2 linked regions of the Candidatus Pseudothioglobus singularis PS1 genome follow. The protein of the gene in region 1 interacts with the protein of each later gene in a pairwise test. Links are inferred from orthologs where the notes say so. Each region holds a gene or a part of one and is shown on either strand. Other genes may lie near its edges.

Region 1 (6,684 bases):
GCTTCTTCAGTTAATGGTTTTTTTAGGCAATGATAGGGGTGATTCCATTTCAAAGATTCAATCAAACGTTGAAGAGCAAAAAACTGCTGTGTCAGTTGTCATATCAGATACAGGTTATGCTTCTTTAGTTTTTCCATTCGATAAAAATGAATCATGGAAACTATTAGGCTGGGCGCTAGATGAGTCTGGAGTTGATATTGAGGATAGCGACTCACTTGAAGGGAGCTACTTTATCAATGTAACTCCTAATAAGGGTTTTTTCTCAAAACTATTAACTACAGCCTCAATAACTAAAACGTACCAGTTAATTTTAAAAGAAGATACCAGCTCGCAAACAAATGTTATTTTTGTAGATCTTAGTGAAGAAAATGATGAAAAAATAATTAGTTATAGTGAAGAATTATTTGATCAAATCGCTTCCAAGTTTTAACTTTTTTCAAATTAAGCTAGATTTTAATAAATCATGCTGACAAAAAAACAGATTCAAAACATTGCTAATGAAACTACATTGGCAAATCACCTTTCTGATTCAGATTTACTTGAGTTTTGTGTTCTAGCTAATGATAGTTATCGAAGTGGAAGCCCAATAGTTACCGATGAAAATTATGATTTCATCTTTATTCCTGAGCTTCAAAAAAGAATGCCCAAACATCCCTTTCTTCAAAAGATTGAATCTGAAAGTGAGGGATTTTCAGATGAAAAAATTAAGCTCCCAGAAAAAATGCTATCAACGGACAAGGCTTATACTTGGGGAGAGATCGAGAAGTGGCTTGAAAGAATATCAAAATTTTCTGAAGAAATAAATGTTCAACTATCTGAAATTCAAATTAAAGGGACTGCAAAATTAGACGGATTTGCCGGTTATGACGATGGAAAGAGGCTTTACACTCGTGGTGATGGTAATAAGGGAAGTGATATTAGCAGAGTGTTTCAAAGAGGTCTTGGTATTTTAAATGATAGTGAAAGAGGCCAAGGCCCCGGAGAGATTGTTGTTAAGAGGAGTTACTTTGAAGACCATTTAAGTAATGATTTTGAGTACCCAAGAAATTTTCAAGCAAGTCTCATTAAGGAAAAAGAATTAGATAAGTTTGCTAGAGATGCAATTGATGCAAAGGCTGCTTTATTTGTTCCTTTTAAGCAACTTCCATTTTGGAAGGGGAATATTGATGAGTTCAAAAATCAATTCTTAGATATAGTAATTAAGCTTGAGGGGGGTGTTGATTTTGATATTGATGGGGTAGTCTTTGAAATTGTCAATCCTGAATTAAAAGAATTTATGGGTTCAAATCGTAAGTTCCATCGCTGGCAGATTGCTTACAAAGAAAATAAGGAAAAAGCACAAGTTAAAGTTATTTCAGTGACGGCTCAAGTAGGAAGGACCGGAAAGATAACCCCTGTTGCAGAGTTGGAGCCAACTCAATTAAGCGGCGCGACTATTTATAGGGCAACTGGTCATCACTACGGGCTTGTCAAAGAACAAGGTTTAGGCGCTGGAAGTATTATTGAGTTAACTCGAAGTGGGATGGTCATTCCTAAAATAAATAAGGTTCTTAAAACTGCAGAAGTTGATATACCTTTGAACTGTCCGAGCTGCAATTCTCTATTAATATGGGACTCAGATTTTTTGATGTGTTCCAATGACAATGATTGCCCAGATCAGGTGGTTGGCAAGATGATCTATTTTTTTCGAATCTTGGGCAACAATGATGGGTTCGGACATGCAACGATTCAAAAATTATATGATGAAGGAATACGCCAAGTAAGTGATATTTATCTTCTTAATATAGATGAATTAGTTTCTATGGGTTTTGGTGAAAAAACCTCTCAAAACCTTATTAATCAACTTCAAAGATCACGTCAAGAAAGTATTGAAGATTGGCGTTTCTTGGCCGCTTTTGGTGTTCATAGACTTGGAATGGGTAATTGTGAAAATTTATTAAAAAATTATTCAATTGATGAAGTCTTTAGCCTTTCAATAGCTAGCATTGCAGAGATAGATGGTTTTGCAGAGCTCACTGCAGAGGTCATTTTTGATGGATTGTTGTCTATTAAATCCCAATATGAAGTATTAGTATCTGGCGGTTTTGAACTAGAAAAAACCATTTTGATTACTGATGAAGATACAAGCTCAAATCCGTTTTATAGCAAAAAAATTGTGTTTACAGGCACTATGAATCAGCCTCGATCTGATCTTGAGAAACAAGCAAAGTCATTAGGCATTAAAGTATCAAAATCTGTCAGCTCAAAAACTGATTTTCTCATTATTGGAGAAAATGTGGGTCAGTCAAAAATGAATAAGGCCAAAAATAATGGTGTTGAAATCCTTTCAGAATCTGAATATCTAAAAAAACTAAATATATAAAAATATTTTCTATATAATTAGTCCAACTTGAAGCCAATGTTGGTATCAAGAAAAGACATAGACGTTTATTTGGGCACTTGCCTTAATAAGCGTTTTTTTTCGTCAGTTTAAAGATGAGCTGAAATGGTATAGAAGCCCACTACTTTCTCGAAGGTAGTGGGCTTTTTTGTTTTTGAGATTGGAGCAATGATATGAAAATGATTACAGCTTATATTCAGCCAAAAAGACTGGATAGTGTGAGACAAGTTCTCTCAGATATAGATATAAATGGGGTTTCAGTAACCGAAGTTAAGGGTTTTGGAAGGCAAAAAGGCCATACAGAACTTTATCGCGGTGCTGAGTATGTGGTTGAATTTCTTCCAAAAGTAAAGTTAGAGATTGCAATTACTGATGAGCAGGTTGAGGAGGTCATTGAGACCATTAGCACTGCTTGTAAGATTAACGGCGGCAAAATTGGTGATGGAAAGATTTTTGTTACAAATCTGGAACAGGTCGTTCGTATTCGTACGAATGAGTCTGGTCCAGAAGCACTATAGGAGAGGAAAATGGAAAATCAAATATTAGAATTACAATATGCAATTGATACCTTTTATTTCTTAGTAATGGGCGCCCTTGTCATGTGGATGGCAGCTGGCTTTTCAATGCTAGAAGCTGGCCTTGTGAGGAGTAAAAATACCGCAGAAATATTAACTAAAAATATTGGTCTTTTTGCAATTGCATGTACTATGTATATGGTCTATGGCTATGACTTAATGTATGGCGGTGGTGCTTTTCTTTCTGGAATTAGTGGACAGGGCGAAACATACTCAAATGCATCTGACTTTTACTTTCAAGTAGTCTTTGTAGCGACAGCGATGTCAATTGTTTCTGGTGCTGTAGCAGAAAGAATGAAGCTATTTACATTCTTTGCTTTTGCAATAATTTTTACTACTATCATTTACCCATTGGAAGGCTCATGGACGTGGGGTGGAAATGATGTTTTTGGTCTATATAACTTAGGTGATTTTGGCTTCTATGACTTTGCAGGATCAGGCATTGTGCATATGGCTGGAGCAGCAGCAGCAATTGCTGGGGTAATAGTACTTGGTCCCAGAAAAGGGAAATATGATAAGGATGGGAATTCAAAGCCAATTCTAGGTGCAAATCTCCCTTTGGCGACTTTAGGTACTTTTATCTTATGGCTAGGATGGTTTGGTTTTAATGGGGGATCAGTGTTAGCAATGGCAAGTAAGGAGAGTGCAGATGCAGTGGCAATGGTTTTTGTTAATACCAATGCAGCGGCTGCAGGAGGTGTTATTGCAGCACTTATATTTGCGAAACTATGGTTTGGTAAAGCAGATTTAACGATGACACTTAATGGAGCTCTAGCAGGCCTAGTTGCCATTACTGCTGGACCAGATACGCCAAGTGCTCTAGTTGCAAGTTTAATCGGAGCAGTCGGTGGTGTGATTGTAGTGATTTCAATTGTAATGCTTGATCGTAAACTCAAGATCGATGATCCAGTTGGTGCAATTTCAGTTCATGGTGTTGTTGGTCTTTGGGGTCTTTTAGCAGTACCCTTAACAAATAGTGAAGTTCCATTTTCAGGTCAAATTATTGGTGCTACAACAATATTTATTTGGGTTTTTGTGACATCATTCTTACTTTGGCTGACTCTTAAAGCATTGATTGGTATTCGCGTATCCAAGGAAGAAGAGGAAGATGGAGTGGATATCTCAGAATGTGGACTCGAGGCATATCCAGAGTTTGTCGTTAAGTAACTAATTTAATATATAAACTCAAACTTAAAATCCTCCACTAAAGAATATATATTCTTTAGTGGAGGGCCTAATAATAAAACTTTAATCCATTTATAACCTTTGTGCTAATGAGGTATATTATTGATGGTTATAAAAACTTAGAATTATGAAAAAAAATACAATGAATCAGACTGCCCTTAAAATTATTTTAGTCGATGAAAATATGGGCCGATCAGCAATCCTTAGACGTGCTCTTCAGGATAAAGGTCATGAGGTAATTAGTCGTTTAGAGGAAAGTGAAAACCTTGTCAATAGTAATGAAATTACTCATGCTGACGTTGTCATTGTTAATGCAGACATACCAGATGAGGCTGTTTTTGCTAACCTTAGGGATGTCAACAAAACTAAGCCAAAGCCGATTGTAATGTTTACAGAGAGCTCTGAGGAACATATGGCTGGAACAGCAATTAAATCGGGCGTTAATGCTTATATTGTTGACGGCCTTGAAGAGAAAAGAGTGCAGCCAATTATTGATGTAGCCATCGCTCGTTTTAGAGAATTCCAAGCTTTAAAAGATGAGTTAGATGCAACTAGAAGTCAGCTTGCTGAACGAAAGTCAATAGAAAAGGCCAAGGGTTTATTAATGAAGCACAAAAAAATAACTGAGGATGAAGCTTATCAATCTCTCAGAAAGATGGCAATGGATAAAAATAAAAGAATTTCAGAGGTTGCCGATGGCGTTATCAGTGCTATTGAGCTTTTAGGTTAGTAGGCTATAGCTACTTTTTTCTTGATGCCTTTTCTTCATGACCTGAAACGCCAAAACGTCTAGCTAATTCTAACTCAATCTCTTCAATACTAATATCCTCATGGCGCAGAAGGACCATGATGTGGAACCATAAATCAGCTACTTCATGGATAACTTCATCTCTACCTTCTTCTTTCACTGCTTGAATAACTTCTTCAGACTCTTCACTGACTTTTTCTAAAATCGAATTCACTCCTTTGCTATACAAAGAAGAGACGTAAGATTTATCTTCAGATGAAGATTTTCGTTCTTCCAGAATTTTTTCTAGGGTATTTAGAATGTTATCCATAGATTTCTTTGGGGTCTTTAATTACCTTAGAGACGCATTTCCATTGATCATTTTCAAGTTTATTGAAAAAACAATTAGCACGTCCAGTATGACAGGCAATGCCACCTTTTTGATTGACTTTGAGCAAGACAACATCTTGGTCACAATCAGTAAATATTTCGACTATATCTTGGTAGTTTCCAGATTTTTCACCCTTGAACCATAGTTTTTTGCGCGACCTTGAAAAATAGACTGCTTTATTTGTTTTTAAAGTTAAAGCAAATGCTTCCTCATTCATCCAGGCCATCATCAAAATTTGATTTGTTGAATAATCTTGAGTGATAACCGGAACAAGGCCTTTCTCATTAAACTGTATAGTATCTATAGCTTTCATGTTGAAGTATTAATATTTAGTAATAATTGTACCAATGCATCCTAAAACAATTAAGATTTATTTATTAGAGGCCAGCCTTAAGGCTGGCAACAATAAATTGATCTAAATTTCCATCAAGAACATCTTGGGTATTGCTACTTTCAACACCTGTTCTTAAATCTTTAATTCTTGACTGATCAAGCACGTATGAACGAATCTGATGTCCCCAACCAATATCTGACTTTAAATCCTCAACATCTTGCTTATCAGCATTACGCTTTTGCATTTCTAGTTCATAAAGCTTTGATTTTAACTGTTTCATTGCTTGATCTTTATTAGCATGCTGTGAACGTCCATCCTGGCACTGAACCACTGTTGAGGTTGGTAAATGAGTAATCCTGACCGCTGATTCAGTTTTATTAACATGTTGACCACCAGCTCCTGAAGCTCGATAGGTATCAATTCTAAGTTCAGATGGATCAATCACAATTTCAATATCATCATCAATCTCAGGCGATACAAAAACTGAAGAAAATGAAGTATGTCTTTTTCCATTTGCATTATATGGGGATTTTCTAACGAGTCTATGAATCCCTATCTCACTTCTAAGCCAGCCAAACGCATAGTCACCATCAAAGTGTATGGTGGCTGATTTAATGCCGGCAACTTCACCAGCTGAAACCTCCATAAGCTTCACTTTAAAATTGTGCTTGTCACCCCATCTCAAATACATCCTTAAAATCATTTCAGCCCAGTCTTGAGCTTCAGTTCCACCAGATCCAGACTGTATATCTAAGTAGGCAGAGTTTCGATCCATCTCACCACTGAACATTCTCTCAAATTCATAAGTGGCAATAGAGTTCTCTGTTTCACTTAAATCGGAAATGATTCCATTAACTGTGTCACTATCATTTTCAGTCTCTGCCATTTCTAAGAGTTCTTTAGCATCATTTAAGATGTTTGATGAGTTTGAAAATGTTTCACACAGATTATCAAGTTGAACTTTTTCTTTACCCAGGGCCTGAGCTTTATCAGGATTAGACCAAATATCTGGATTTTCTAGTTCTAATTTAACTTCCTCAAGTCGATCTTGTTTTTCATCAAGCTTAAGATGCTTTGATAATATATCCAGTC
Region 2 (6,832 bases), 1.3 Mb from region 1 along the record:
GAAAAACAGATAAAACTGGAACCATAATTCATTTTAAGCCTAGTGCAGAAATCTTTACAGAAACCGTTTATAAGTTTGAAACACTTTCTAATAGATTAAGAGAGCTTTCATTTTTAAATTCAGGCGTACACATTGAGATCAATGATGAAAGGTCTGATAAAAAAGATGTCTTTGTTTATGAGGGCGGAATTACAGCCTTTGTTGAGCATTTAAACAAATCAAAGAACCCTATACATAGTGATATTATTTCCATTGCTACAGAAAAAGATGACATCTCAGTTGATGTTGCGCTTCAATGGAGTGATTCTTATCAAGAGAGCGTTTATTGTTTTACAAACAACATACCGCAAAGAGATGGAGGAGCCCATCTTGCAGGCCTTAGGGCCGCCCTCACTAGAACACTTAATAATTTTATCGATGCCTCAGGACTAGCTAAAAAAGAAAAAGCAGCTATTACCGGAGAAGATACCAGAGAGGGTTTAACAGCGATACTTTCCATTAAGGTTCCTGACCCAAAATTCTCTTCCCAAACTAAAGATAAGCTTGTTTCCTCAGAGGTTAGGGCGCCTGTTGAGTCTTCTGTAAACGAAAAGCTTGGAGAATATCTTCTTGAAAACCCCGCAGAAGCAAAAATCATAATAAGTAAAATTTTCGAGGCCTCAAGGGCGCGCGACGCAGCCAGAAAAGCCCGAGAAATGACCCGTAGAAAAGGTGCTTTAGATATTGCAGGCCTTCCTGGAAAGTTGAGTGATTGTCAAACAAAAGACCCTGCTGAATCAGAAATTTTCCTTGTTGAGGGGGACTCAGCGGGAGGCTCTGCTAAACAAGGAAGAGATAGAAGAACTCAGGCAATTCTTCCTCTTAAGGGAAAAATATTAAATGTAGAGAAAGCTAGATTTGAAAAAATCCTTTCCTCCCAAGAAGTTGGTACTTTAATTACTGCTTTGGGTTGCGGAATTGGCAAAGAAGAATATGATATTGAAAAACTCAGATACCACAAGATTGTGATTATGACGGATGCTGATGTAGACGGCGCCCACATTAGAACCCTTCTATTAACTTTCTTTTATAGACACTTTCCTGAGCTTATTGAAAATGGCTATCTTTATATTGCACAACCGCCTTTATATAAAATCAAAAAAGGAAAACAAGAGCGATACTTAAAAGATGATGCAGAGCTTGATGAGTATTTGCAACAAGAGGCTATCCATGATGCTAATCTTTTTGTTAATAGCGATACTCCAGCAATTCAAGGTGTTGCACTTGAAAAAATTGTATCAAGCTACTATGAGTCTATTGGGATTATTGTAAAACTTGGTAAAAAATACAATGAGCCTTTGTTAAGGGCTATTCTAGGAATGCCAAAGATGGACCTAAATGATCCAAAGAAAGCTAAAGAATGGTGTGAGTCTCTTCAACAAAAAATGAATAATAGTAGCTCCATGTCTGAGAGTCACGATCTAAGCTTTTCAAACAATAGCGTGATTTATTCGATGAAAACATATGGTGTTGAAACAAGTACATCTGTTCTTGATGTAGGTTTTTTTGAATCAAGAGAATATAAAAATATAGAAAAGTACTCAAGCCAGGTTGAGAGTATGTTTACTGACGAAACATTTGTTCAGAAAGGCGCAAAAGAGGTAAAAACACCAGACTTTACTACCGCCCTCAACTTTCTTTTGGTTGAGGCAAGAAAGGGACAGGGTTTTCAACGATATAAGGGGCTTGGAGAAATGAATCCTGATCAGTTGTGGGATACTACAATGAATCCTGAGTCTAGAGTAATGCTTAAAGTTAAAATCGAAGATGCAATTGCTTCAAACGATGTTTTTACAACACTTATGGGTGACGAGGTTGAGCCAAGAAGAAACTTTATTGAAGAAAATGCACTTAAGGTAGACAACCTCGACTTCTAATTTAGTAAACTAATAACTTGAATTGAATTAATTCGAGTTACGAATTTATTTACTAACCACCTGACCGCATTTGTAAGATAATTACTTTAATTACTTACAAATGGTAGGGTTATGTCAAAAGAACATCCTGTTATCGCTATAACTGGCTCTTCCGGAGCTGGAACGTCGACTGTTAAAAATGCATTCAATCATATATTTGGAAGGGTTGGTGCTAGGCCAGTTATTATTGAGGGTGATAGTTTTCATAAGTTTGATCGCAAACAGATGAAGACTGCAATGGAGCTTGAAGATAAAAAAGGAAATAAGTACTTTAGTCATTTTGGTCCTGAAGCAAATCATTTTGATCTGATTGAAAAAACATTTAAACAGTATGGTGAAAAAGGGCATTGTGATCGACGCTACTATATTCATTCTGATGAAGAGGGGGCTCCTTTTGGGAAAAATGCTGGTGAGTTTACCGAGTGGGAAGATGTTGGAAGAGATAGTGACTTATTGTTTTATGAGGGCCTGCATGGGGGCGTCAAAGATGGAAACATCGACGTAGCTAAATATGTTGATTTACTGATAGGCGTGGTGCCCGTTGTGAATCTGGAGTGGATTCAAAAAATTCATAGAGATAAAGAGCAAAGAGGATATAGTGCAGAGGCAACTGTTGACACAATCCATAGACGAATGTGGGATTATATAAACTACCTTACCCCCCAATTTTCAAGAACCCATATAAATTTTCAAAGAGTTCCAACTGTTGACACGTCTAATCCTTTTATAGCAAGAGACATACCAACTCAAGATGAAAGTTTTGTCGTTGTTAGGTTTCAGGACCACAAGTATTGTGACTTTGTTTACCTACAAGATATGGTAGCAGGCTCATTTATGTCCCGACCCAATACGTTAGTTGTTCCAGGCGGAAAGATGGGCTTTGTAATGGAGCTAATTTTAAGAGAGCAAGTAGAGAAAATGCTTAAGCATTAAGCACGATCCATTAGATATTTAGTCTTTTACAACAATGTTGATTAGTCGATTTGGAACAACAATTACTTTGATTATTGCTTTGCCTTCAGTGAACTTTAAAACTCTTTCATCTGAAAGCGCTGCCTCTTCTACAAGTTTATTTTCGGAGTCTAATGGCACTTCTATTTTTGCCCGTAGTTTTCCATTAACCTGGGCTATTAGTTGAACATTTTCTTGAACAAGGGCTGAATCATCCACTATAGGCCAGCTTGAGTTAACTACCGCTTCTTTCCCTCCCAACAAAAACCAAAGGTGGTGACAAACATGAGGCATAACGGGGCTGAGGCATTTAACCATTATCTCAATTGCCTCTCGTTTTATGAAGGCCCCTTCTCGTGAGTCATCATTATATTTTGATAGCGTATTGTTTAACTCCATCATAGCAGCAATTGCGGTATTAAAAGAATGCCTTCTTCCAAAATCATCGCCTACTTTTTGCAGGGCTAAATGGGTTTTTTGACGAATTGTTTTTTGCTCTTCTGTAAGCTTAGAGGTATCTATTTTTGAAACAACAACGCTGTTTTTTGACTCCACAAAACTACTTACAAGTCGAAAAAATTTGTTTATAAACCTATGAGAGCCTTCGATGCCCGTGTCTGACCACTCAAGATCTTGAGTTGGAGGAGCAGCAAATAAAATAAAGAGTCGTGCGGTGTCTGCCCCGTATTTTGAAATCATTTCTTCTGGGTCAACTGTATTGCCTTTTGATTTGCTCATTTTGGCCCCATCTTTAAGCACCATCCCCTGAGTGAGAAGATTGGTGAACGGCTCATTTGTCTTTACAATGCCCTCATCCCGCAGGAGTTTTGTAAAAAAACGTGAGTATAAAAGATGTAATATGGCGTGCTCTATGCCTCCAATATACTGGTCTACTGGAAGCCAATAATTGGCTCGTTCATCTAATATCGCATCCTTCTGATCAACACAGGTGTAACGTGCAAAATACCAAGAAGATTCAAAAAAAGTATCAAAGGTATCTGTTTCTCTCTCCGAATCTATTCCACATTTTGGACAAGGCGTCTTATAAAAACCAGGCATTTTTTTAAGTGGTGAACCCACTCCATCTATTGCCACATTTTCTGGGAGTCGAACCGGGAGATTTTCAAGAGACTCTGGAATAGCCCCACAAGAAGGGCAGTTTATTATTGGAATTGGACAACCCCAATATCGCTGTCTTGAAATTCCCCAATCTCTTAGGCGATAATTAGTTTTTTCTTCACCCATTTTTAGGCTCGATAGTTTTTGGCTTATTGCCTTAAATGCGACGCCGAAGTCAAGGCCACAGAACTCACCAGAGTTGATAAGAATTCCTTTTTCAACGAATGCTTCTTCGCTTATATCAACTAGGCCATTGGAGTCAGCAATCACTTCTTTAATAGGAATATTGTATTTATTGGCAAACTCATAGTCTCTTTGATCATGGGCTGGAACACTCATAACTGCTCCAGTGCCATAGCCCATTAAAACAAAGTTTGCAATCCAGATAGGAGTTTTTTCCCCAGTTAGGGGGTGGATGCACGTGAGTCCAGAATCAACACCCTTTTTTTCCATGGTTTCGATTGCAGCCTCAGCAGTTTCCATTTTTTTGCATTCATCAAGAAATTTTTGAACCTGTTTATCTTTTTTACCGGATTCTATTGCCAGAGGGTGCTCTGCAGCGATGGCAAGATATGTAACGCCATAGAGCGTATCTGGCCTTGTTGTATAGACTGTAATTGAATTTGCGTTATTAAGCTTAAACTCAATATCTAGACCAACTGATTTACCTATCCAGTTAGTTTGCATCATTTTAACAGCATCAGGCCAACCATCAAGTTTTTGAATGTCTGCCAAGAGCTCGTCTGCATAATCAGTTATTTTCATATACCACTGAGAAATCTCTTTTTTCTCAACGGGAGCGCCCGAGCGCCATCCACAACCATCCACAACTTGTTCGTTAGCAAGTACTGTATGATCAATGGGGTCCCAGTTTACAACAGCCTTTTTTTTGTAGACTAGGCCTTTTTCAAATAACTTAATGAAGAACCATTGTTCCCATCGATAGTATTCTGGATGACAGGTTGCTAGCTCTCGCGACCAGTCATAGCCAAAACCTAATTCGATTAATTGATGCTTCATATGGCTTATGTTTTCATAAGTCCATCCTGCAGGCGGCACCTCATTTTTTATAGCAGCATTCTCTGCTGGGAGGCCAAAAGCATCCCATCCAATTGGCTGCATAACGTTTTTACCCAGCATCTTTTGATACCTTGATATAACATCACCAATACTGTAATTTCTTACATGTCCCATATGGAGTCTCCCAGAGGGATATGGCAACATAGATAGGCAATAATATTTCTCTTTAGTTTCGTCCTCTGTAACTACAAAAGAGTTATTTTTTTCCCAATAATTTTGAGCCTCTCTTTCGATTTTTTTGGCGTTGTATTCTTGTTGCATTGTTTAGTTTTAATTTAAGTTGAGAGTTCCAACGAGCGAGCCTACACTATTCATTTCATGTTTTTCTAGATACTGACTAATTCCAGCATTAATTTCTTGACAGACCAGCGGGTCATAAAACAAAGCAGTGCCAATTCCTATTGTATCTGCTCCTGCAATAATAAACTCGATTGCGTCTTGTGCATTAACTATTCCGCCTTGCCCAATAATAGGAATATTATGGTTTTTGCTGACTTGGTAGACCTGATGAACCTTAAGAAGTGCTATTGGCTTTATTGCTGGACCAGAAAGTCCGCCTTGATTATTCCCAATTATGGGCTTTTGTTTTTCAATATCTATAGCCATACCCATGACTGTGTTTATTACAGCTAAGCCATCACTTCCAGCATCAATACACCGAAGTGCATTTGAGGCAATATCAGTTTGGTTGGGCGAAAGTTTTGTGATAATAGGCTTGCTTGTATTTTTGCGACATATTTCTACAACTCTAAAGGACATATCAGGATCATTTCCAAAGGCTACGCCTCCTTCTTTGACATTGGGACAAGAGATATTAATCTCAATTGCATCAATATCTGTATCATCAAAATGCTTAGCTACCTCACCATACTCTTCAACACTAGAACCAGAAATATTAATAATAAACTTAGTTTCATCTTTATCTAAAGTGGGCAAAATATCAGTAATGACTGAGTTAGTTCCTGGATTTTGAAGGCCAATTGCATTAAGCATTCCATTTGGAGTTTCGGCGACCCTGTGTGTTTTATTTCCTAGTCTGGGTTCTAGAGTAGTGCCTTTTAAACAAACTGCGCCTACATGAGAGTTAGAGAACCCTTTTATTCTGGTGTATTCTTCTCCAAATCCAACACACCCCGAAAGCAGAACGATTGGGGAGTTAAGGGACATCCCACAAAAACTTGTTTTAAGATTATTTTGCATTGTCGACATTATACTTTTATGATGACTTGGGAGTCATTAACTTCGTCTAAAATGTTGCTATGAATGGAGTTTTTGTTACTGGAAGCAATACAGAGGTTGGAAAAACCACAGTTTCTGTTGAAATAATAAAGCAGCTTAGAAAAAAAAGAAAAGTCGTTGTAAGGAAGCCGGTAGAGACGGACTGTGAGTTGGTAGACGGAAGTTATTTTCCAAAGGATGCGGTGAAGCTCAACGAGGCTTGTGGTTCCGGAGAGAGTTTAAGTCAAGTCTGTCCTTATTGTTTTGAACTTGAGGCGAGCCCTGAAGAGGCTAGTTTGGATGCTGGAAAATCCTTAGGCCTTGAAGACTTGGTATACGCCTGCAATGATGGAGTTGGTGAGCGTTTTGTTTTTGTTGAAGGGGCAGGTGGGTTTTATTCACCGATTGCAGACAAAGCCCTCAATTCGGATCTTGCTGTTCAGCTTGAATTGCCAGTTATTATTATTGTTAAGGACGAGCTAGGAGCAATAAGCCAGGCTTTGTTGGCC

Evidence for each region.
Region 2: the proteins of W908_RS02100 (region 1) and leuS interact in binary tests that used the Escherichia coli proteins (3 or more experiments, as listed by UniProt). The link is inferred for Candidatus Pseudothioglobus singularis PS1 from one-to-one orthologs.

The regions. Positions count from the first base shown.
Region 1 is NZ_CP006911.1:413,094-419,777, forward strand. What follows is about bases 14-2,912. They hold W908_RS02100 (BRCT domain-containing protein), read left to right. Parts: upstream 14-463; coding sequence 464-2,362; downstream 2,363-2,912. Other genes in these bases: bamC (NlpB/DapX family lipoprotein), read left to right, coding at 14-430; W908_RS02105 (P-II family nitrogen regulator), read left to right, coding at 2,554-2,898; W908_RS02110 (ammonium transporter AmtB), read left to right, coding at 2,908-2,912. Also shown: more of bamC, read left to right, coding at 1-13; more of W908_RS02110, read left to right, coding at 2,913-4,122; W908_RS02115 (ANTAR domain-containing response regulator), read left to right, coding at 4,268-4,870; W908_RS02120 (phosphoribosyl-ATP diphosphatase), read right to left, coding at 4,881-5,198; hisI (phosphoribosyl-AMP cyclohydrolase), read right to left, coding at 5,191-5,571; prfB (peptide chain release factor 2), read right to left, coding at 5,636-6,684. UniProt on the Escherichia coli protein: DNA ligase that catalyzes the formation of phosphodiester linkages between 5'-phosphoryl and 3'-hydroxyl groups in double-stranded DNA using NAD as a coenzyme and as the energy source for the reaction.
Region 2 is NZ_CP006911.1:1,704,434-1,711,265, reverse strand. What follows is about bases 2,637-5,683. They hold leuS (leucine--tRNA ligase), read right to left. Parts: upstream 5,367-5,683; coding sequence 2,907-5,366; downstream 2,637-2,906. Other genes in these bases: W908_RS08630 (dihydroorotate dehydrogenase), read right to left, coding at 5,376-5,683; W908_RS08640 (phosphoribulokinase), read left to right, coding at 2,637-2,888. In the rest of the region: gyrB (DNA topoisomerase (ATP-hydrolyzing) subunit B), read left to right, coding at 1-1,916; more of W908_RS08640, read left to right, coding at 2,028-2,636; more of W908_RS08630, read right to left, coding at 5,684-6,314; bioD (dethiobiotin synthase), read left to right, coding at 6,365-6,832.